One region of the Catenibacterium faecis genome, then DNA from elsewhere that is predicted to be linked to it. Evidence: riboswitches for the same ligand, from Rfam matches in the RefSeq annotation. Region 1 holds a riboswitch; the other holds the start of a gene.
What was found. Region 1 has a riboswitch for thiamine pyrophosphate ahead of thiC (phosphomethylpyrimidine synthase ThiC). Riboswitches for the same ligand answer to the same signal wherever they lie in the genome.
Positions count from the first base shown of each region.

Region 2: another riboswitch for thiamine pyrophosphate. It lies ahead of H8909_RS08040 (energy-coupled thiamine transporter ThiT); the one in region 1 lies ahead of thiC (phosphomethylpyrimidine synthase ThiC).

Region 1 is NZ_JACRWG010000038.1:16,887-25,165, reverse strand. Features, by position in the region: gene thiC (phosphomethylpyrimidine synthase ThiC) at 52-1,359, opposite strand; TPP riboswitch at 1,406-1,515, opposite strand; gene H8909_RS08970 (hypothetical protein) at 1,687-1,968, shown strand; gene H8909_RS08965 (6-phospho-beta-glucosidase) at 2,326-3,750, shown strand; gene H8909_RS08960 (arginase family protein) at 3,841-4,569, shown strand; gene H8909_RS08955 (flavin reductase family protein) at 4,566-5,126, shown strand; gene H8909_RS08950 (ECF transporter S component) at 5,150-5,746, opposite strand; gene H8909_RS08945 (DUF2798 domain-containing protein) at 5,848-6,294, opposite strand; gene pdxR (MocR-like pyridoxine biosynthesis transcription factor PdxR) at 6,447-7,838, opposite strand; gene H8909_RS08935 (GNAT family N-acetyltransferase) at 7,932-8,279, shown strand, end outside.
Region 2 is NZ_JACRWG010000031.1:20,466-28,744, reverse strand. Features, by position in the region: gene H8909_RS08045 (acetate/propionate family kinase) at 1-1,071, opposite strand, end outside; TPP riboswitch at 1,171-1,272, shown strand; gene H8909_RS08040 (energy-coupled thiamine transporter ThiT) at 1,318-1,863, shown strand; gene H8909_RS08035 (DUF402 domain-containing protein) at 2,004-2,567, shown strand; gene tsaE (tRNA (adenosine(37)-N6)-threonylcarbamoyltransferase complex ATPase subunit type 1 TsaE) at 2,548-2,994, shown strand; gene tsaB (tRNA (adenosine(37)-N6)-threonylcarbamoyltransferase complex dimerization subunit type 1 TsaB) at 2,987-3,592, shown strand; gene rimI (ribosomal protein S18-alanine N-acetyltransferase) at 3,583-4,020, shown strand; gene tsaD (tRNA (adenosine(37)-N6)-threonylcarbamoyltransferase complex transferase subunit TsaD) at 4,020-5,033, shown strand; gene H8909_RS08010 (redox-sensing transcriptional repressor Rex) at 5,026-5,670, shown strand; gene asnS (asparagine--tRNA ligase) at 5,676-7,061, shown strand; gene H8909_RS08000 (metallophosphoesterase family protein) at 7,104-8,279, shown strand, end outside.

The DNA.
Region 1 (8,279 bases):
CCTGTCTACTTGACAGGGGCGGTTCAATATATACGAGTTACGCCTTTTTTCTTATTCATCAAAGATATTTACAATTTCACCATCAAGAATACGATTCATATTCTTAACGGCACAGAAGTTACCACACATAGAACATGTATCTTCTTTTTCAGGTGCTGCTTCAGCACGATAACGTCTTGCTTTTTCTGGATCAATAGAATACTTGAATGTTTCTTCCCAATCCAGCTTCTTTCTCGCACAGGCCATCTTATTATCTAAATCCATAGCACCAGGAATGCCTTTCGCAATATCTGCCGCATGTGCTGCAATCTTGGATGCAATAATACCTTCTTTAACATCATCTAGATTAGGCAGACGAAGATGTTCTGCAGGAGTGACATAACATAAGAATGATGCACCATAAGTGGCTGCAATAGCACCACCGATGGCAGCAGTAATATGATCATAACCAGGGGCAATATCAGTTACTAGAGGGCCTAATACGTAGAAAGGTGCACCTTTACAGATTGTCTTCTGGATTTCCATATTAGCGGCAATCTGATTTAAAGGCATATGACCAGGACCTTCAATCATCACCTGTACATCTTTATCCCATGCACGCTGTGTTAATTCTCCTAAAGTCACTAACTCACCAATCTGAGCCACATCAGTTGCATCAGCTAAACATCCAGCACGACATGCATCACCTAAACTCATAGTAATATCATATTCACGGCAGATATCTAAGACTTCATCATAATGTTCATAGAATGGATTTTCTTCTCCAGTCATAGCCATCCAGGCAAACATGATAGAACCACCACGAGAAACAATATTCATTAAACGCTTATTATTCTTAAAACGTTCATACATAGCTCTATTAATACCACAATGAATAGTCATGAAATCCACACCATCTTCAGCATGCATTCTTACAATATCTAACCATTCTTTTGCAGTAATATCTTTTAAAGCCTTATGATAATAAACTACAGCATCATAAATAGGGACTGTACCAATAATAGCAGGACATTCTTTAGTTAATCTCTTTCTAAAAGTACGTGTATCACCATAAGAACTTAAATCCATGATGGATTCAGCACCCATCTTGACTGCATTATTCACTTTTTCAATTTCTACATCCATGTCCTTACAATCTCTAGAAATACCTAAGTTGACATTGATCTTAGTCTTCAACATTGAACCAATACCACTTGGATCAATAGAAGTATGATTCTTATTACATGGAATAATAGCATGTCCTTTCGCAATATGTTCACGTAATACTTCTACATCCATAGATTCTTTTGCGGCTACAATTTCCATTTCAGGTGTAATGATTCCCTGTCTTGCAGCATCCATTTGTGTTGTGTAACTCATATACTTCCTCCTTTAAACAATAAAAAAAGGTATACCTGAGCATGTATACCTAAAAAAACAAAATTCCTACGCCGGCATTATCCGTATCAGGTTTTATGGGTCGAAATCCGATCGTATTTCTTCTCAGCCGTCGCGGCAGCTCCCCTTTTTTTATTTGGTTGATAGTGGTATATTACATCTTATATAAATAAAATGCAACGCTTTCATTAAAAAAATGTTACAAAATTATTGTGAAATTTTAAACGAATAGCGTAATAACGAAAACATTCTCATAATTATAAACTATGATAAAATAATAACGAGAAAAGTAGGTATATGGAGGAAACAATGTATAAATTACCAGAAGATGATCTCAAATTATTGAATAAACTATTGTTGATGAAAGATTTGAATCCAGAAGATGGATATTCTAAAGAGAAAGTGATTGAATATATTAACGCAGATAGAGAGTTGGAAGAAGCAGAACTTAACCAGATACGTAATTATGTATTAGATAAGAATCTCGAATATGGATTTTATAAGAATGGTGAACCAAATGAGTTAGGATATGCAACTGAAGAATTAGGTGATAAATTATATTATATTATGGAGGAAGAAAGTGATAAATAGATGTTTATGCTTTCTTTTTGGTTCTATTTATTATATGATTTTCATTGAGGGAGGACTTTTTAGAAGAGTCCTAACTTCTTAAGTAATGTGTATATCACTAACAAAGTTGTCAGCTGGATTAGTGATATCATCAGCTCTATGAATCTTGTTAATAGGTTTATAGAGTTTTTTTGTTAGAAGTATTTCATGTTATTTTATGACATCTTGTCAACAAAATATCACTTATTTATTGGATTGGTGAACTAATAATGTAAAGATGAAACATATTTACGAGAGTTTGGTTTCTATTTCTGAAAATTATAGAAATCACTTTCATTTCTATTTATAATTATTAGAAAGAGAAAAGGAGATAAGACAATGTTTAGAGACGACTTTTTATGGGGTGGCGCAGTGGCTGCTCATCAGTGTGAAGGTGCCTGGCAGGAAGGCGGAAAAGGAATCAGCTGTACAGATGTAGAAACAGCGGGAGATAACGTAACAGGAGCACCTAGACGTTTAACAGATGGTGTTCTTCCTGGAGAAGATTATCCAAACCATGTAGGTGTAGACTTCTATCATCATTATAAGGAAGATATCGCATTACTTGCTGAAATGGGATTCAAGGCATTTAGAACTTCTATTGCCTGGACAAGAATCTTCCCAAGAGGAGATGAAGAAACACCTAATGAAGAAGGTTTAAAGTTCTATGATGATGTATTTGATGAATTATTAAAATATGGTATTGAACCAGTCATCACATTATCACATTTTGAATTACCTTGGGCACTCGCAAAAGAATATGGAGGATTTAGAAATCGTAAAGCCATTGATATGTTTGTGAAGTTCGCAAAGGTATGTTTTGAAAGATATCAGCATAAAGTAAAATACTGGATGACATTCAATGAAATCAATAACCAGGCTGATCCGACTCAGCATAACTTAATCCAGGAAGGTGCTGTATTATTAAAAGAAGGTGATGATGCTGAATATTTAATGTATTTATCAGCACATCATGAATTAGTCGCTTCAGCACTTGCAGTTAAGGCAGCTCATGAAATCAATCCTGACTTAAAGGTTGGTTGTATGATTGGTATGAATGGTGTTTATCCAGCTTCTCCAAAACCAGAAGATATGATGAATGCCTTAGGTGCTATGCATCAGAAATATTGGTTTACTGATGTACATGCAAGAGGACATTATCCAAACTATATCTTAAAGAAGTTTGAAAGAAAAGGATACGATTTCATTACTGAAGAGGATAAGAAAATCTTAAGTGAAGGTAAAGTAGATTACATTGGATTCTCTTATTACATGTCATTCGCAACTAAGTATCAGGGACGTAATGAAAAGACATTTGATTACTTTAATGAAGACTTTGTAAGAAATGAATACTTGAAGGCTTCTGACTGGGGATGGCAGATTGACCCATTAGGATTACGCTGGTGCTTAAACTGGTTCTATGATCGTTATGAACTTCCAATGATGATTGTAGAAAACGGTTTTGGTGCTTATGATAAGAAAGAAGAAGATGGTACTGTAGATGACCAGTATCGTATTGATTACTTAAAGGCACATATTGAAGCAATGAGAGATGCAGTCACTTATGATGGTGTTGATCTTTTAGGTTATACTATGTGGTCTCCATTTGATATCGTATCTGCTTCTACTGGTGAATATGATAAACGTTATGGTTTCATCTATGTTAACTATAATAATAACCATGAAGGGGACTTCTCTAGAAGTAAGAAGAAATCATTTTACTGGTATAAACACGTTATTGAAACAAACGGTGAAGAATTATAATACTCAAGAGATAGCTGCGGCTATCTCTTTTTTAGCAGTCGGATTTGACAAGTGCTAAATAAAGACTATAATTATCAACAGGTGATAAAGATGCGTAACTATGTATTTGATTTTACTCATTCCTATAAAGGGGATTATCCACAGTTAACTTATTATGATTGTAGTGACATTGAAGGAACACGCTTATTCTGTGATCAACATGCAGAAAAACAATTAAAAGAGATGATAAGCAAGAATGGTATTTCTGGTATTCATTTTATTGATTCAGGCGATTATCATTACATCACTAAATTGATGACTGATTTTATTTATGAACCTTTTGATCTTGTTTTGATTGATCATCATACAGACATGCAATCTTCTATTGTAGGAGATATGCTTAGCTGTGGAAACTGGGCTAAAAAAGCTTTACAAAATCCTTTTCTTCATCGATTATACTTAATAGGACCAAGTAAACATGATTTAAAATCAGTGGAACGGAATAAAGTATTAAGTTTCAGCATAGAAGAACTTGATCAAGGTGCTACTATTCCTCTTGAAACGAAATATCCTGTTTATATTTCTATAGATAAGGATGTCTTAGATGAAAGATATGCCATGACAAACTGGAATCAAGGAGATATGTCACTGGGGATGTTAGAGGATGTATTAGCGCACTTCCTAAAAAACTGTGAAGTAATTGGTATTGATATATGTGGTGATGATCCTGATATTGATGATTATCCTACTTATATAAAAGCGGAAAGAATCAATAATCTTTCTGATGATGCACTTTATCAAACTGCTATGAAAATATTAAAAAGGAGACAAAAGAAATGAGAAAAGATTTTGGTGCACGTGCACTTACTTATCCACAGCCTGTCTATATGATTGGGAGTTTTGATAAGAATGATCATCCTGATTTAATGAATGCAGCATGGGGTGGCATTAGCGATACAATGGAAATTTCATTGAGTCTTTCTAGTGGACATAAAACAGTCAAGAATATCTTAAAAACACAGGCTTTTACTGTCAGTATTGCAGATGAAGATCATGTAGTAGCGTGTGATTATGTGGGTGTTGTATCAGGGCATAAGGAACCCAATAAACTAGAAAAAGCAGGTTTTACTTATACGCCATCTAGTAAAGTACATGCACCTATTATCAATGAATTACCTATATGTCTAGAATGTCGTCTCAAGGACTATGATTTAGATACAGAAATCATGAAAGGTGAAATTGTCAATGTATCTGTAGATGAACGTGTCTTAGATGAAACAGGAAGAGTCGATGTATCTAAAGTAAAACCTATCACGTTTGATCCCTTTAATAATCAATATGTAGGTTTAGGAAAGGTTGTTGGCCGTGCTTTTAAAGATGGTCTTAAACTAAAATAAGGACTCATAGAAGTCCTTTTTAATTAGTCTTTTTTAACTGTATGTAATTTATCTAATAAACCACTCTTTTTAAATGTAGGTGCTAAAGCTAAATAAAGTGCTGAGGAAATCACAATCGCAATGACTGCATTAGTAATAGTAGTCACTGCATTCCAAGATGCAAGAGCTAAAGCAGCTTGAGAAGGTGCACCAAGTAATACTGAAGTATAGAAATAAGAGAATAGTGGTTCAGCAATCACATTAAATAATAAACCTGCAAATGTAGAAGCGACTACACCAATCACTAACTGCTTACCTTCTAGTTTTTGGATCTTGAATACTCTATGTGCAACTAGACCTGTAATAACCCCAATACAAAACTTTAAGATAAATGTCTTTGGTGCAACTACTACATAAGTAGGATCAAGTAAATCACCAATACCCATACCAACTGCGCCTGCAACTCCACCAGGAACACCACCTAATAATAAAGCAGCCAATACACAGAATGTATTTCCTAAATGGAATGAAGTAGTTCCTCCTGGTGTTGGAATCTTAATCTGTAGGAATGTGAAGGCGATATAAGCTAAAGCCGCCATCAATCCTGTTACTGCAATTTTTAATGTTTTATTTTCTTTCATATAAAACTCCCCCTTTGATGAATAACACTATACATACATTCTGACATTATATAAATACTCAGTTATCAACTAAAAAAATAAGGTCAGTTTTAAAACTGACCTTATTCATGTACGATTTTTCCAAATAAGAAACGGATCAGAGGACCACAATAGAAAATCTGGAATAATAATGCGACAGGGAAGTTCATGAATGTTGTCTGGAACCAGACTGAAACATCGATGTTCTTGAATAATACAGTTGCGATTAAACTCATGCATGGACACATGATACAAACAATCATACATGAAATTGCAAGAGTAATCACAATAGGACGATCTGTAGGCTGTACAAAACGGAAAGCAAGCTTATGTGCTAAAGAATCTACAACAAGTAGTTCTAAAAAGAAAGCGACAGGCCACATGATAATCATTTCGTGGAAGGCAAGCAAAAAGACCTTGTTTGTCATTCCTCCGATATTTAATGAGATGTTGAAGAGAATCATGACATACACCATTAAGAATGACATCATGGCTGTAAATAATAAATTTTGTTTAAATGTTTTAGGCATTATAAAATGCTCCTTTCTTGAAATTACACAAAAAAAACAACACTTAATATAAGTGTTGTTCGTTATCAAGCCATGCTTGTGCGTTTCCAATAATACCCTAAATCAATATTCTTTTTTTGCATGACTTACTTTAATATATTTTAGAAAATATGTCAATAAAGTATTTTTTCTAATATTTCTATAGCCTGTGGTAACTTATCTAAATCGATAGAAGAGTAGTTCATAATGAAGGTATGTGATGTATGAGGTATATTCTTAAGATAGTAATGAGAAATAGCTCTTAGATGGATTCCTTCTTCTTTTAATTTATTGATAAGTGTTTCATCAGACATATGTGTATGAATTGTGATAAGGAAATGAAGACCAGCATCTTCCTTAGAAATAGTAATCATATCCTTTAAACTACTTTCTTCTAACATTTTTACAATCGCATCACGCTTATTATGATAATGGTTACGTAATTTAGTAATATGCTTATCAAAATAATGTTCATTAATAAATGATGCAAGAGTATATTGTTCGAAGTTAGAGACTGTACAGGCATAAAAAGAGAGCTTCTTATTATAGAGTTCTAATAAATGATGAGGAAGCACCATATAACTAATACGAATTGTAGAGGCAAGAGTCTTAGTAAAGGTATTCATATAAATGACCTTTTCACTTAAATCAATACTCTGCAGGGCAGGAATAGGCTGTCCACTTAAACGTAATTCACTGTCATAATCATCTTCTATAATATAGCGATGTTCCTTCTTATTTGCCCATCCAAGTAATTCATAACGTCGAGATACAGGCATAATAATACCAGTTGGGAAATGATGAGAAGGAGAGATATGTGCAATATCTACATCTAAATCTTCTAATTGGTTGACTAGTATTCCCTGCTCATCCATATCTATAGGAACACATTTTGCTCCCAAACTAGAATAAACATCTAATATTTTATTATAACCAGGATTCTCTACGGCATAGACAAGATCTAAACCTAATAATTGTACGAGTAATCCATATAAATATTCAGTACCCGCACCGATAATGATTCTTTCTGGTTCAACATCCATATTTCTGAATTCTTTTAAATGATGAGAAATCGCTTCTCTTAATTCATAAATACCACCTACTGGAGGATTAATCATTAGTTCTGATTGGTGTTCATTTAATACGTCCTTCATAAGTTTTGACCAGGTTGTGAAAGGAAACAAATGGGCTGGTGTCTGATTAGAAGAGAAATCACACCAATAGGATTCTTTCTTAATAGAAGGTTTATGAATCATCTTGGCAGGAATAAGTGGTGTCTTATTATTAATCGGAGATACATAAAAGCCTTTCTTAGGTAAAGAATAAATATATCCTTCAGCCATTAACTGCGCATAGGCATTCTCTATTGTAATAATACTAATACCTAGATTTTTCGCAAATGTACGCTTAGAAGGTAACTTCTCATCTGCTGTCAGATGTCCCTCTAGAATATCGTTCTTAATAAATGTATATAATTGCTGGTAGAGAGATTTATGATTATTTTCATCAAAACTATATGTAAGCATAGATACATCCTTTCTTTTCTAATCATTATAACGTAATCATTTGAAAAAAAGAAGAAAACAGCATAGAATAATCATATTAATGGAGGATAATCTATGGCGTTAACGGCTAAAAGAATTACAGAGAATTTTAAGGAATTAGAAGATCTTAATAATGAAGCATTTCCTAAAGAAGAACGTGTTTCTATTGAAAGAATGATTGATTTATCTCAAACTGGTATATCAGATCTTTATGGTGTCTATGATGGCGATATATTTGTTGGATTCTTTATGACAATGACATCTGATACATGTGTTTATTTATTCTATCTCGCAATCTGTTCATCACTTCGTTCTCATGGGTATGGAGGACGTACTTTAAAGTTGATGGATGATCTCTATCAAAGACAGATAGTATTGGATATGGAACCTTTAGATGATCAAGCAGATAACTATGAACAGCGT
Region 2 (8,279 bases), on a different contig from region 1:
ATTAGCCTTATCATCTAATACGATGCCTAATGCTTCTTTTATTAGATCAATAATTGCTTCTCTTGCGATAAAGCTGTTTTCACCAATACCAGCTGTAAATGAAATTGCATCAACATGTCCAAGTTCTACAAAATAAGAACCAATATAATCAGCAACACGTTTTCTAAACATGTTAAAAGCTAATTCGGCTCTTTGGTTACCAGCATCTTTTGCATCAATGATATCTCTCATATCACCAGACACTCCAGATACACCTAATAAACCAGATTCCTTATTTAACATCTTGAATACAGTCTTCATATCATATCCAAGATTTTCAATTAAGTGGTCTACAACAGATGCATCAATATCACCAGAACGAGTTGCCATCATGACACCAGCAAGAGGTGTAAGACCCATAGAAGTATCAATAGATTTACCATCCTTTACAGCACAAAGTGAAGCACCTGCACCTAAATGACATACAATAATATTAGCATGTTCAGGGTTGCCTAATAATTCCTGAGTACGCTTTGATACATAGTAATGAGAAGTACCATGTGCACCATATTTTCTAATCTTGTTTTCTTCATAGAACTTATATGGAATTGGGTAAACGGCGTTTTCAGGTTTAATAGAGTGATGGAATGCTGTATCAAATACTACAACAGCACCTGCAGTAGGAATAGCTTCCTTGAATGCTTTGATACCAATAATATGTGCAGGGTTATGAAGTGGTGCAAGTGGTGATAATTCATCAATCTTAGCGATCACATCATCATCTACAACACAAGACCCATCAAAATAAGGACCACCTTGTACAACACGATGACCAATACCCTTGATTTCATCTAAATGTTCAACAATCTTCTTTTCAATTAATGTATCAAGTAATACTTGTACTGCTTCCTTGTGAGTAGGAACTGCAAAGACCTTCTTATCTTTAGTACCATTATACTTGATAGTGAAGATTGAATCTTCCATACCGATTCTTTCAATAATACCAGAAGTGATAACACTTTCAGTATCCATTTCAAATAACTGGAACTTCAATGAAGAACTTCCACAGTTAACTGCTAAAACTTTTGACATGCTTATATCCTCCTAAACACCCCTATTATAAACAGAAACCCCTAACATTTCTACTACAAATTTAGATTACGTGACAAAAAGAATGTTCTGTAATATAATCATTACTGCCAGGGGCGCATTTATTGCTGAGATAGGTGAAAGCCTTGTCCCTTAGCATCTGATCTGGGTAATACCAGCGTAGAGAGGCCGTACTTTTTTAGTGACTTCTTTGCGTCATCTTAGTCATTGGAAAGGGGAGATTTATAAATGAATAAGAAGACATTATCCACTAAAGCAATTGCTTATGTTGCATTATTTATCGCTATGCAGTTAGTTCTAGAAGTACTATTTAAGGTGGTTCCAGGACAGCCAGAAGGTGGTTCTATTACTTTAAGTTTATTGCCAATCGTACTTGCAAGTTATTTGATGGGTGCACAGTATGGAATTATTGTCGGTGTTGGTGCCACTGCTATGCAGTTTGTATTAGGTCTTGCTTCATATTATGGACCTTGGTCTGTTGTATTAGACTATCTTGTACCATTATCAGCACTTGGTATTGCAGGCTTTATTCCTAATTTTAAATTAGGTAAGACTGAAGTTTACACAGGTATTTTTGTAGGAATGATTCTTAAGTTTATTTCACATTTATTATCTGGTGCTGTATTATTTGCAAGCTATGCACCTAAGAACATGAATCCTTGGGTTTATTCATTCTTATATAATATTGGTTATAATGTAGGTACACTTATTTTAACTTATGTAGTGTTTGCACTTATTTATCCAAAACTTCAGAAAGCATTTAAGGCTATTTAACAGTGGGAAACCACTGTTTTTTTACTTTTAACACAAAACGATCACTTAAAAAGGCTTTATTTAGGAAAAAACAGGTGAGGTTTATGTACATTTCACCTGTTTTTTGCTATGATATTCGATAGGTTGAAAGAGGTTTGATTATGAAGAATTCATTAGTGGGGCAGGATGTGCTCATCCATTGCTATAAACATGACGGTAAACCACATCGTACGTGGTCACGCTGTAAGATATTAGAAGAAACAGATCGCCATTTTATCGGTATAAATAATAATACATTAGTTACAGAATCAGATGGTCGTTCCTGGGTCACTAAAGAACCAGCTATCTGTTATTTTCCTAAGGATAGATGGTATAATGTCATTTGTATGATTAGAAGTGATGGTATCTATTATTATTGTAATATTGCCTCTCCTATATTATATGATGGAGAAGCACTTAAATATATTGATTATGATTTAGATTTAAAGGTATGGCCTGGCTATCGATATAAGGTATTAGATGAAGGTGAATATGCGGCTCATCGTATTAAATATCAATATTCAGATGAATTAGATGAGATATTCCATGAACAGCTCAATCGTTTGATTGTGATGACGATGAATGCATCTGGCCCTTTTCGTGCAGGATTTGCCCAGGAGTGGTATAATAAGTATCAGCAGATGATGAAAAATAGAGGAACTAAAAATGATAAACTTAAAAAATGAAGCTGAAATGATTGCTTTTGGTAAACGTATTGGAGAAACAATCTTTCCCCATTCTATTATCACGTTAACAGGTGATTTAGGGGCTGGTAAGACTACATTCACAAAAGGAATAGGACAGGGACTTGAAATCAAGAAGATCATCAATTCTCCAACTTTTACTATTGTGAAGGTTTATTCTGGACGTATGACCCTCTATCATTTTGATGCATATCGCCTAGAAGGGGCAGATGATGATCTGGGCTTTGAAGAGATGTTTGAAGATGATGGCTTATGTGTGATTGAATGGCCACAGTTTATTGAAGACATTATTCCAGAAGAAAGATTAGAAATAGAAATAATAAAGAATGAAGATGAAACACGTTCTTTAAAACTTCATCCTATCGGTGAAAAATATGAGAACTATGTGAGGGAGGTTACGCATGATTAGTTTAGTGATGGATACATCAAATAGTTATTTAGCTGTAGGCTTATATCAGGATAATGTGTGTCTAGAAGCCTTCCAGGAAAAAGGTTCTAGAAGACAATCAGAAAAAGCAATTCCTACATTAAAGGAAGTGCTTGATCGTCATCATATTGCATTAAAGGATGTCAATGAAATGATTATCACATCAGGACCTGGCTCTTACACAGGTGTCAGAGTGGCTATGACAATTGCCAAGACACTTGCTGCAGTATCTGATGTAAAGATTAAATCTGTTAGCTCTTTAGCCGCTTATGCAGGTATGAATCAGGCATTAAGTGTTATTGATGCAAGAGGACATAAGGTCTTTGTTGGTGTTTATGAAAATGGTCTTCCTTTAATTAAGGAACAGGTCATGACTTTAGAAGACTTTGCACAATTACGTGCTGAATATGAAGACTTTGAACTTGTAGGTGAAGTAGGCTGTCTTGGATTAAATGAAAAAGAATGTGATCTTTGTGCTAATATTTATGCATTAGCTCAGATGGCTGATCCAATCAAGAATGTTGATCTATTAGTACCAACTTATATTAAAGATGTTGAGGCTAAAAAAGCATGTTATTAAGAAAAATGCAGGAAGAAGATCTTGATGAGATTGAAAGACTAGAAGGGTTATTGTTTTCCCCTGCCTGGTCTAAAGAAGATTTTCTTCATGAATTAAAGACAAATGATTATGCTCATTATTATGTTCTTGTAGATGACAAAATTGTTGGTTATGCAGGATTCTGGTATGCTTATGAAAACTGTGAACTGACTACAATTGGTATTGATCCAAATTATCAGGGAAAAGGTCTTTCTAAGTTATTGATGGATTATGGATTAAAAGAAGGACATAATAAAGGATGTATGAATTATAGTTTGGAAGTACGTGTATCAAATGAACGTGCGATTCGTTTATATAAGAAGTATGGCTATGAGATATGTGCTATACGTAAAGATTATTATGCAGACCATGAGGATGCCTATCTCATGGTAAGAAAGGAGGAAAAATAATGGCTGTTATTCTAGCTATTGAATCAAGTTGTGATGAAATGAGTGTTGCAATCCTTAAGGATGGAAAAGAGTTATTAAGTCATGTTGTTGCATCACAGATTGATATCCATAAACAATATGGTGGTGTTGTTCCAGAAATTGCCAGTCGTAAACATGTTGAATGTGTCAGCACTGTTTTAAAGGAAGCACTTAGTCAGGCAGATATTTCTATTGAGGAGATTGATGCAATTGCAGTCACTAAAGGACCAGGACTTGTAGGTTCTTTGCATGTTGGAATGCAGGAAGCCAAGACATTGGCTATTTACTTAAATAAGCCTTTGATTGGTGTACATCATATTGCGGGGCATATTTATGCCAATGAACTAGTAAATGATATTGAATATCCTGCAATGGCATTAGTTGTTTCAGGAGGACATACAGAACTTGTTTATATGAAAAAGGAATTCTCTTTTGAGGTCATTGGTACAACATTTGATGATGCGATTGGAGAAGCCTATGATAAGGTAGGACGTGTTTTACATCTTCCATATCCTGGAGGACCTGTATTAGATAAAATGGCACATGAGGGAACTCATAGCTATACACTTCCTAAACCACTTGATGATGGAAGCTATAACTTCAGCTTCAGTGGCTTAAAGAGCGCTGTCATCAACTTAAAGCATAATGCAGACCAAAGAGGAGAGGAAATCAATGGCAATGACTTAGCCTGCTCATTCCAGGATGTGGCTATGGATACGATTGCTTCTAAAGCTTTAGCAGCTGCTCATGATCTTGGTGTAAAACAGATTATTGTAGCAGGTGGTGTAAGTGCGAACAAAGGTCTCAGAGAAAAAATGAGTACAAGTGATATTCCTGTTATTTTTCCACCATTGAAGTATTGTACAGATAATGCAGCAATGATTGCGTCTGCTGCAAGTATTATGTATAAATATAATATGTTTGCCCCTTTGGACTTATCTGTTAAGCCGGATTATGACTTAGAGGCAGAAAGTGTAGGAGATAACTATGAGTAATGAAAAGAAACAGAAAATTTCACGTGCGACGATGACACGTTTTCCTGTTTATTTGAAGGCTTTAAGAGTTATGGGACATGAAGGTAAGGAAAACTTCTTATCGAGTGAACTTGCAGAAGTTACTCATATCCAGGATACGACTATTCGTCGTGATTTTGGCTTTTTGCCTCAGAAGAATACACTTGGTAAAAGAGGCTATGGTTATGATACAAAAGAGATGATTGAAACACTCAGTGATTTCTTAGGTTTAGGACTTGATGAACCTATTATTCTCATTGGTGTAGGTAACTTAGGATCAGCTATTTTGAAATATAACCGCTGGAAATATACAGTGGGACAGATTGTCTGTGCTTATGATAAAGATGCTAATATTGAAGGTGAACGTTTTGGTGTCAAGATTCATAAGAGTGATGATTTGGAAAAAACATTCCCTAAGGACTGTAAGATTGCGATTCTCGCAATTTCTGATAATGTACAGGAAATGGTGGACCGCTTAGTAGCATTAGGGATTAAAGGCATTGTAGACTTCACCCACTCTCATTTCATTGTACCTCAGGGAGTAGAAGTACAGAATGTGGATGTTGTTGTCGCAATACAAGAATTAGAATTAAAAATGAAATCAAATACAAAGGAGTAAGAAGGATGTTTGAATTTATGACAGTAAGAGAACTTTATGAAATCTGTCGTGCAGATAACGCTGTAGAAACAGATAACGTAGAGTATGTAGAATTAGAAGGATGGGTAAGAACAAATAGAGATAGTGGTAAACTAGGATTCATCGCATTAAATGATGGTTCTTATTTTAGAAACTGCCAGGTTGTTTACTTAAAAGAAAAATTAAAGAACTTTGATGAAGTTTCACATATCTCAACTGGTTCAGCTATTCATGTATTAGGTAAATTAAAATTAACACCTGATGCAAAACAGCCATTTGAAGTAGAAGCCACTGAAATTATTCTTGAAGGTGACTGTGATAGTGATTATCCATTACAGAAGAAGAGACATTCTTTTGAATTTATGAGAGAAATCCCTCATTTAAGACCAAGAGCAAACTCATTCTATGCTATCTTCAGATTAAGATCTGTATTATCTATGGCTATTCATGAGTTCTTCCAGGATCAGGGATTCGTATATGTACATACACCAATCATTACATCTAATGATGGTGAAGGTGCTGGAGAAATGTTTAGAGTCACAACTATTGATGATACTGATTTCTCTAAGGATTTCTTTGAAAAAGAAGCATACTTAACAGTAACAGGACAGTTACATGTAGAAGCATTCGCTATGGCATTTAGAGATGTATATACTTTTGGTCCTGCATTCAGAGCTGAAAACTCAAATACATCAAGACACGCCAGTGAATTCTGGATGGTAGAACCAGAAATCGCATTTGCGGATCTTGAAGATGATATGTGTTTAATTGAAGAAATGGTTAAATATTGTATTCAGTACTGCTTAGATAATGCTCCAGAAGAAATGAAATTCTTTGAACAGATGGTTGACCATGATTGTATCAACCGTATCACAAAGGTTAGAGATTCTCACTTTGCACGTATGACTTATACAGAAGCTATTGATCATCTATTAAAAGCTGATGTGAAGTTTGACAACAAGGTTGAATGGGGTATTGATTTAAATGCTGAACATGAACGTTATATCTGTGAAGAAGTTGTAGGTGGTCCTGTATTCTTAACAGATTATCCAAAAGAAATCAAAGCGTTCTATATGCGTTTAAATGATGACAACAAGACAGTTGCAGCATGTGACTTATTAGTACCAGGCATCGGTGAATTAGTTGGTGGTTCACAGAGAGAAGAACGTTATGATGTTCTTGAAAAGCTTATGGATGAAAAGGGCATGAACAAAGAAACACTACAGTGGTATATGGATTTACGCCGCTTTGGTGGATGTAAGCATGCTGGATTCGGTTTAGGTTTTGACCGTTTCTTAATGTATTTAACTGGTATGGCTAACATCAGAGATGTAGAACCATTCCCACGTACACCACGTAACTTAAAATTCTAAAAGACCACATACGTGGTCTTTTTTCTTAAAGGAAGTACTATTATGGATGAATTTAGTGGCATTAATGCTTTTTTTAATATGATTTATCATCATGACCGTGCTTTTTCTCGTGCTTTATTGGATTACCAATCTTTTAATGATTATCGACAGTGGTTAAGAAATCATCACATAGAATTTAAAGAACTTGATATGATTGATGAGTATTCATTCAGTATGATTCGTCCTGGTATGACAATCAAGGACGTATCCATGCTGACACATACTAATTTACAAGAAGGCTTACAACGTATCCGTTCTTTCCTTAAAGACAAGATTTTCTTATTTCTTATTCCTGGTATTAATAAAGAAATTAAAGACTATACTTTTACAGGAGTGGACTATATCTTTACAATAAGCAAACCTTTTAAGCAGGAAGATTTGTCTTTCTTAGATCCATTTCCTGGACTACTCGAAGCTTTATTTTATGCAGATGAATGGCCTGGAGGACTCATATTTAATTCTAAACATGCAGCCTTTTACCCATTACATAGTATTTCCCAGGCAAAGGCATTACAAAAGAGAATCGATGAGAAGACAATGTTTAATAAAGAAGGTCATTCTTCATTTATTTATCAGTTATCTGATTTACATCTAGGCCCTAAAAAGAAGCTGAAAGCAGTCTCTAATTTACTAGATTCATTAGATGAATGTGATCAATATGCACAGAGTTCTCATCAAAAGCAGGTCTTTATTACAGGAGATCTTATGAACTCTCCTAATACAAAGAATATGTATCAGGCCAATAGCTTTATGACAATGATTAGGAAGAGATATAAGGCAGATATCAGCTTTGTGTTAGGTAACCATGATATGATAGTAAAAGGCCTGAGTATTGGTGGAAGACAACGTACAAAAGTCATAGCCTATTTACTAGGTGAAAAGATCAAGGTTATAGAAAAAGATAAGATTGTACTTGTAAAGATAGATTCTAATGCTGGTGGTAACTTAGCTAGAGGAATGATCACAAGAAGACAATTAGACCAAATAGACTCAGAACTTGCAGGTATAGAAAATCTAGAAGATTATACGATTGTGGTCTTACTACACCATCATGTATTTAAAGTCTCTAAGTCAGACTTCTTAAAAATACAATGGCGTGAAAAATCTATATTTGGAACTATATTGGATAAATCTAAAGCACTTGTAGATGCTAATATGTTTGCCACATGGCTTCAACAG